One region of the Virgibacillus sp. M23 genome, then DNA from elsewhere that is predicted to be linked to it. Evidence: riboswitches for the same ligand, from Rfam matches in the RefSeq annotation. Region 1 holds a riboswitch; the other holds the start of a gene.
What was found. Region 1 has a riboswitch for thiamine pyrophosphate ahead of RVS70_RS19775 (YkoF family thiamine/hydroxymethylpyrimidine-binding protein). Riboswitches for the same ligand answer to the same signal wherever they lie in the genome.

Region 1 (4,401 bases):
CGTACGTATTCGCTCAACAATTGGATTGATTGTTTTCCAGCCTCGTGCTTTTACAATTGAATCCTTTATTTCTGGTAAGTTCGCCACGATCCTCCCTGTCATAAGTCCACGCTCACCAAGCCCTTCTTCTTTTCCTTGAAAAAGATTGCCGATAAGCATAATGCCACCAATTAAGAGCGTAAATAGAACAATCCCAAAAGATAGAATCATAATCTTTAGTCTAATTGGCATTTTACGAAGACTTACCATTCCCCACTTCTCCTTAAGTTTAATGATTGATAGAATATTATGATAAAATAAAGTGAAACTTCCATCCGTGGGGGGGTTTTGTTTATCCCCACGGATGGTTAGGTGAACCAATCGGACATTTACTGGCAGTTGTTCCACACTTCCCATTTTGGTTTCTCTTTATTGCTTGAAGTGGGTATCTTACTGCCAGTTATATGCGGGATAAAGTAAAACTTCCGTCCGTTTTTACTAAAACAAATACGTACAAAGGCTTCATTCGCCACTTCCTGTGGCAACGCCTTTGTGACCTACTTCCATGGAGGCCCGAACCAATCGGACATTTACCGGCAGTCGATCCATCGCCCATATTGGTTTCTCTTTATTACTTGAAGCGGGAGCTTACTGCGGTTATATGCGGGATGAATGACCACACACTGAACTTTCTCTATTTAGTTCATGGAGGTAATTATTTGCGAAACTTTTTTATAATTCTAACATTTATTATAACAGGACTTGTTTCCGCTGTCGTAATTGGAATTGACTTCGAGACAATTCGTGGAACAGATGATTATGATGATGAACAAGAGGGATTACGTGAACAAATCATCATTCGGTTTAGTCATGTTGTTGCGACTGACACACCAAAGGGACAAACAGCCCGGAAGTTTGCTCAACTTGTAGAAGCAAAAACAAATGGAAGAATCAAAGTCCACATTTATGCAAATGGGTCTCTATATAATGACACCAATGAGTGGGAAGCCATCCAAAATGGGAATGTTGAAATGATTGCCCCGGCAACAGCTAAGGTAAGTGAGCTATTTCCCAAATGGGGTATCCTTGATCTCCCCTATGCATTCCCTACACACGAGGCAGTAACGGAAGCATATGAGGGTAAAATAGGGAAAACATTGCTTGCAAACCTTCATAATACAAACGTGAAGGGCTTGACTTTTTGGTATAACGGTTATAAACAGCTTACGAATCAAGTACACGTTATCAAACTACCAGATGATGTAAACCGACTCCATTTCCGTATTATGCCTAGTCCTGTTATTAAGGAACAATTTAATCAAGTACATGCTAGCACAAGTAGCTTACCATTTAATAAAACTTATCAAAACTTGGAAGTACATTTTATTGATGGACAGGAAAATACGATTTCTAATATTTACTCTAAAAAATTCTATGAGCATCAACCGTTTGTAACTATGAGCAATCACGGTTATCTCGGATACGGTGTTTTTATTAATAAGCCTTTTTGGGAATCATTATCTGAATATAATCAATCAGCCATTCAAGCTGCCTTAAGTGAAGCAACGGATTGGGGGAAACGTCACGCGATTGAGATGAATGATCATTATACACGTGAATTAAGAAAAAAAGATGTTGTTACTATTCACTTTCTTACAACAAGAGAAAGAGAGCAATGGAAGAATGCATGGAAAGCTGTATACGATCAGATGACTACGATTATTGGCAACGAGTTAATGGACGAGGTACATCGGATACAGAATAAGTATAATTCTAGAGAATGATAACTGCTCACTATTCTCTTATACACCCAACATTTTAGCTTATTACTCTTTTGATTACATTGTTCATGTACTTCATTGCAATGTGAGGTATCAAGTCAAAAAGTCTAGCAGTTCTATAAGTTGCTTTATTTCACAGTATATCACTTATCGTATTTACAAAAAGCACTAATTGAACTATTCTATTAGTAGTATATATAAATACATAAAAACTGCATATCTATTTTAAATTGCACTAGGGGAGCTATGTACATGGCTGAGAAGAGACTACTCTGACCCTTATAACCCGATCTAGATAATACTAGCGTGGGGAAGTGCAGTCGTTCATATATCGTTTTATAGGCATAGCCTACATATATTTTTGAAGACTGCATTCCCAAAGAATGCAGTCTTTTTTATTTATGTATAACTTCACTGACATGACTATTTATTAGGAGGAAAATGATATGAACGAACAAGCATTGAACTGTATTAATAGTCGGATTGCTGGTTGCTCTTTTGCCATCTATCCAATGACAGATCAATTTGTAGATGTAATTACAACTTCACTGAAAAACGTAGATACATCTAAGGTTTGGATTAAAACAACAGATGTAGAAACCTGTGTACGTGGCAAGATCACACATGTTTTTGATGTAACCAAGGCACTTTTTTTGCATGCGGCTAGCACAGGACACCATGTCGTGTTTAGTGCCACCTACTCCATCGGCTGTCCGGGAGACTCCGATGGGGATGTATATCTATCAACGGACGACCATCGATTAAATTTAAATACAAATGACCTTCAGCAAGAAGTTGCCGGCAAATTTTCCCTTTATCCGTTGGGTGGAGGAAATTATATGAACATCATTTATAACCAAATTGAGGAAATGAAGCTCCATGGGGTTAAGGTTAGCTCTATCCACTATGCTACAAGGCTAGACGGGGATGGAAAACTTATATTCGATGGACTTGAACGTGTTTTTACAAATTTAGAAAGTAGTTATTCATCACATCTAGTTATGACAACCACCATATCTGCAAATAGCCCATCTAAAAAGGGGGAGATACTTTGAATAATTGGAAGCTAAAGGAAATAATTGTTATGTCTGTTCTTTCCGTAGTCTTCGGTATCGTTTATTTAGCATTTTTACCTATTGGAAAAATTCTCGTGTCGTTCATGGGACCCATAGGATATGACTTTATATTTGGTATTTGGTTTATTGTATCCATTATTGCGGCTTATATCATTCGTAAACCCGGAGCTGCATTTTTGTCAGAAACAATTGCTGCAACGGTAGAAATGCTCCTCGGTAATGCTATGGGACCAATCATTATTATTACGGGTATTATACAGGGTCTTGGCGCAGAAGCTGCCTTTGCGCTAACAAAATGGAAACGCTATTCACTTTGGGTGCTAATGTTAGCCGGTGTTGGAGCAGCTATATTTAGTTTTGTTTGGGGATATTTTAGATCAGGCTATGCTGCCTTAAGTACTCCATACATATTAGGTATGTTATGTATAAGAATGATTAGTGGGGCAATCATTTCAGGTTTGCTTGGAAAAGCAATTAGTGATTCACTCGCGAAAACAGGCGTACTATCTAGTTTTGCGCTTGGTAAACAAATCAGAAAGGAACGTTCCGCATCATGATCAACGTATCTAATCTTTCACTCTGGTTTCATGAAGATAATGATAAACCAATCATCTCTAATCTGAGCTTTCAGTTAGACAGAGGGGAAACCATGCTACTACTTGGACCAAGTGGTAGCGGAAAAAGTACGTTAACACACTGTTTAAATGGTATATACCCGCGCGAATTAGACGGTAAAATGACAGGTGATGTTACCATATTCGGTCAATCTATACACGATGCACATCCCGGTACAATTAGCAAACAAGTTGGCGTCGTATTCCAAGATCCAGAAAGCCAATTTTGTATGTTAACGGTAGAAGATGAAATTGCCTTTGGCCTAGAGAATATTTGTACACCGCCGCTTGAAATAGCTAGAAAAATAGACGAAGTATTACAAATGGTTGACTTAATGGATGACAAGCACTCTATCATTTCATCCCTTTCTGGAGGACAAAAACAAAAATTAGCATTAGCCTGTGTGCTAGCACTAGAACCAGAGATACTTATCTTGGATGAACCGACTGCCAATTTAGATCCACAAGCGACTAAAGAATTTATCAAGACTATTCAAACCATTAAACAGAAAAAATCAATGGGAATAATCGTTATCGAACATCAATTGGAAGGCTGGGTATCTTTTATCGACCGTTCTTTCATATTATCTAAGGACGGAAAATGTATGTATGATGGCCCACTAGCACGGATCATTTCGGATAATAAAGAAAGCGTGCTAGAAGAGGGGATTTGCCTGCCAAAAATAACAAAACTTGTACTTACAGCAGCCGAACAAAACAAAGCTGCTTATATCAGTCCACCGTTAACAATCAAGGATACCCCATCATTAGTTACATATATGGACAATAGCTTTTTAGAAAAGACAATACCAGCAGCTCACCAAGCAGACATTATACTATCTGCTTCGCGTGTTACTCAAAATAAAAAACAAAAAAGGGTACTTCATCAAATTGATTTCGATCTGTATGAGAGCTCATTTGTAGCAATCATTGGAGCTAATGGAAGCGGCA
Region 2 (4,401 bases), on a different contig from region 1:
GGCTTTACCTTGCAGGTGGCCACCTTTAACAAGTGCTGCGCGTGCTCCAAAGCTTTTGACGATCTCGAAAGCCGCTTCTTGCAAATCACTTGTATTATCAATAGATTGTCCTGTAATATACTGTGCTTCAGGAATATTAGGAGTAACTACAGTCGCTAATGGTAATAGCTGCTGTTTGAGAAACGATCGAGCATCTTCCGATATTAATGGATCGCCACTAGTTGCAACCATGACAGGGTCCATGACATAGTTCACAACTGATTTGGACAAGTGCTCTGCAATAACCTGCATCATATCTTTGTTCGCAATCATACCTGTTTTTATGCTATGCACAGGCATATCTGATATAACTGAGTTTAGTTGCTCATTTATCATCGTAACAGGTAGATGGTGTACGTTTTGCACACCGGTTGTATTTTGTGCCACAACAGAGGTGATTACAGACATTCCATATACGGTTAGTTCTTGAAATGTTTTTAGGTCTGCCTGTATGCCAGCACCGCCACTCGGATCTGTTCCAGCAATAGTCAGCGCGCAAGGTATGCTAGCCATTAGCTGTTCACCTTTTCTGCGTTTGGCCATGATTCACATGTGTAGGCCATTTCCCAGAATTTAAGCTCCAGCTGGCAGCTTTTTCGAAAAGCTTCTCTAATGAGATCTTTTTCATCCTTGGCAGCATTTTCTGCAAGTATATCCAACCGTTTTCTCAATTCAAAGGTGGTATTATCTACATCACCACTTGCATAGAAACTAATCCAATCGTAAAAAGGGTGATCTTTATTAGGATTATACTGCTCCATTAATTCCCTACCAATTTCTAAGTATGTCCAAGGGCATGGAAGTAGAGCTCCTAGTATCTCACTAGACGTTCCCATTTGTGCATGATACATCATATGTTTAATGTAATGATCTGCAGTAGGTGGCAAAGGGTGTCCTTGTAAGGACGCATAGTCCACACCGATATGATTGCAGAAGTTATGATGTGGGTGGATTTCATCGTTTAATATAAAATTTATTTGATCAAAGAAATAAGCAATATCATCACGTTTCTTTGATTTGGATAGCGCTATTCCATAAATTTGCATAAAGGCATTTAAGTATTCAAAGTCCGCTTTAATATAATGTGCGAGCGCATCTTTAGAAATCTCGCCAGTCCCTATCCCCTGAACAAAGGGATGATTAAAAATAAGCTGGAAAATATCATTGTTTTCTTCTCTTAATTGATCAGTGAAATTCATATTTAGCCTCCTTCTATTATGGGAAGCCACTAGAGGTGTAAAAGTAGATAAATAGAGGATAATAATATGTTCCCCACTACTTTCCTGCGCTGGTATTATCCAGATCAGGTTCAAAGGGACAAAGGAAAAGTCCTTATCTCAGCAACAAAGCGCCCCTAGTAGTTTCCTTGTACGCGTATCGTATCTTCTTGCTTTACTCGTAATAAAATGAACCAGCCAATAAATGCGCCAGTTATGCTACTTACCAAAAACGATGGCATGAAAATGAAAGCGCCAGCAGCACTGTCCATAAACAATTTAGCAAATGGAACCGCTATGAATGATCCGATAATACCAGTACCAATGCTTTCTCCGATCACAGCCCACAGCTTTCTACCAAACCACTGATAAAAAAGCCCAGCAAGGAAAGCACCAACCATTGCTCCCGGAAAAGCAAGTAATGTACCAATCCCCAGCATATTTCGTAAAATTCCAATCATAAAAGCTATGACTACGGCTGGACCAGGTCCCAGTATTACTGCCGCCATTACATTTACTGCGTGCTGCACTGGATACGCTTTAGCAATTCCAGCAGGAAACCATAAGAATTGTGCTCCTAATGTTCCAATTGCTACGAAAATTGCCATCAATGTTAATACGTGCGTTCTTCTCACTTATTCCCTCCTTTCTATAAAAAGTGAGCATAGGACAACAATAGGAATTACCGACAATATGCGGTATAGCTTACGTCCTACACGCCTCTCCCCAGTAGCTATGGATGCTAAAGGTAGACAGCAAAGCATAATATACATCCACTCTGTTCTTATGAAAAAAACCAGATCCTCCATGGACCTGGCTTTGTGTAAGAAAATAGAAAGACGTTGCGTCTACTACTTCCCTCCGCTGGTATTAACCAGATCAGGTCCATAAGAGTTAGAAACGTCACGTGTTTCCTCTCAGCCCACATATTGGGCACCCCTAGTAGTTAAGTAACTTGTGAATTTAATTATGCTTTCAGCAACTAACAGAATCAAGCATAACAAATATATTGTTATTTGTCATGGGAAAAAAGGAATATAGCGTCTACCATTTAAAGCGCCTTTTTTTAATAGGCTTATTTGATAGGTTATCATCTATTATTTTATTTATGTTTATATGATAATGGTGGAATTAGTGATCCATAGAAATAAATGCCCTTACAGCTTAGTAAATGTAGCATATGGTAAATAGAAATTTATTATAGAAAGGATGAATCTAATTGGCACTTACTCCTTCTAAAATTAAACAAGTACTTCTAAATTTAATAAATGAACAAGTTCAAATTACTACTGCTTTTGGAATGGTAACGGGAACAGTTGATCAGGTTAAGAATGATTATACTGTCATTATCGAGGGATCTGGCGACCAAGTTTTGGTGAGACTGTATAAAATTGAGCTTATTAGTGAGCTATAAAGGAGGAATATAGATGTTCCAAATAAATCTTTTTGCCGAACTTTTAACGCGTATAGGCTCTGATGCTGAAATAGCTACTGATAATAATTTAATAGAAGGTACGCTTCTAAAGGTAACTTCACAATTGGTAATCGTTAACGATAATAGTGGTTATGGGCCTCAAGAAATATATATAGCATTTAATGCTATTAATTTTGTACGATTTTCTTAAGAATAATAAAGTTAGGTTTTGTTGGTTTAACAGTATTACTTTTGATTAAAAAGTATAACTTCTCGATTTGAAGGAGTTATACTTTTTTTAGTTATGCACCGTGCATGGATGAAAACTTGGCGTTGAAAGTCTGCTACAAGCTTGGCAGTAGGAACTGTTAGCGCATGGAAATGGCTATCGTGTGGTAGTGACTGAAAGAAGCTGGGCGTAAACTTCTGAACTGACGAACAGAAACTAGACAGAAGGTTTGATTAGTTCAGATAAGTCTGCGACATAAGACAAAGTCCAATACTGCCCATACAGTAAATTTAGCAGTTATATCGGAGGAAAGTTTTCATTCTAACAGGTAGAGATCTTATGAGGGGGCTGTGAGAGTTATAGGATAACGAGCCGATACAACCAAGATGGTGTATCTGATCTGTTAGAGAGGATTCTTTCAAGAAATAATCTCAATTAAGCTTATCTTCAAGTAGTCAGAAATAAAGGTACAACAGGGGGGGCGGGTATGTTGTGTGATCAGATGTATAGGTAAAAGTTATGGTATTGAGCATTAGGGAAATGGCAGAACGAGAGTCTGTCAGGTGAATATTATGGAAACGAAACCATTGAACCACTGAGGAAGTATCGAAAGTGTATAGAAGTCATCAAACTGAGGGGAAGTCATTTACTCAGGATCAGTTCGGAAGAAACCTGTTTACTGTCCGTTCGGTAGAGGGACAGATCCTTATAATACCATGGTGAAGAAAGAGTAGTTTAAGTATCTACAGGATGGTAATAATACAGATTGTCCATGATGTTCCTGTAACAAATCAGTTATAAGGAAATCTCTATCTTCATTACAATAAGGTCTAAGAAGAATTCATAGTAAAGTAGACCAACTGAATTCGGCTCAAATAGGTTAATGACGTTTTTGGTGTTTTTTTATTAGAGGGGACTTGGTACTGAAAAATCAGCATATAATTTCTGAAACAGGCGGAGTAGATTGCCTGTTTCAGAGAATATTTAGATAAACAAAAATTCTTAGAGTTTAGGGGGAAAAAGAACGTATTACATGATTTTAAATTGAATGACTAATAAAGAAGAAACAATTGTTTTAAATTGACCAATAATAACCACACTTAAATAATCCCATTGCGATTTTGGTTTTAACTCTTGTAATGGCGTGGTTTTAATTTTAATAATCATCGGTACCCAAGTTTGAAAATAAATATTTATATGAATGATATGATTAACCAGCGAATATAAATAAAATTAGACACTAATTATTCATACTTTCTAAGACTGGTTGGTATTTGAATTTTCCCTATAAATATTTGTTCTCGTTGTTTATTTTACTAATTTCCTTACTAATTTGATTGGTAATTAATAATGCTTTTATTCCTTCATTTCCTGATACAGAAGGTTCTCTTTTGACCTTAATACAGTTTATGAAATCAGTTAGCTGTACTTGTAGTGGATGTATAGAATCATCCACCTTAATAGTTTTGGTGAGAATAGAGCTTCGTATGTTGATTTCTTTT

Region 2: another riboswitch for thiamine pyrophosphate. It lies ahead of thiW (energy coupling factor transporter S component ThiW); the one in region 1 lies ahead of RVS70_RS19775 (YkoF family thiamine/hydroxymethylpyrimidine-binding protein).

What each region holds. Positions count from the first base shown of each region.
Region 1 covers NZ_JAWDHA010000079.1:3,560-7,960, reverse strand. Annotated here, with positions in the region: gene RVS70_RS19785 (sensor histidine kinase) at 1-249, opposite strand, end outside; gene RVS70_RS19780 (DctP family TRAP transporter solute-binding subunit) at 699-1,763, shown strand; TPP riboswitch at 1,988-2,090, shown strand; gene RVS70_RS19775 (YkoF family thiamine/hydroxymethylpyrimidine-binding protein) at 2,207-2,815, shown strand; gene RVS70_RS19770 (ECF transporter S component) at 2,812-3,393, shown strand; gene RVS70_RS19765 (energy-coupling factor transporter ATPase) at 3,390-4,401, shown strand, end outside.
Region 2 covers NZ_JAWDHA010000010.1:71,320-75,720, forward strand. Annotated here, with positions in the region: gene thiD (bifunctional hydroxymethylpyrimidine kinase/phosphomethylpyrimidine kinase) at 1-552, opposite strand, end outside; gene tenA (thiaminase II) at 552-1,238, opposite strand; TPP riboswitch at 1,303-1,405, opposite strand; gene thiW (energy coupling factor transporter S component ThiW) at 1,394-1,891, opposite strand; TPP riboswitch at 2,096-2,207, opposite strand; gene RVS70_RS06325 (DUF2642 domain-containing protein) at 2,476-2,670, shown strand; gene RVS70_RS06330 (hypothetical protein) at 2,684-2,881, shown strand; gene RVS70_RS06335 (Gfo/Idh/MocA family oxidoreductase) at 4,185-4,401, opposite strand, start outside.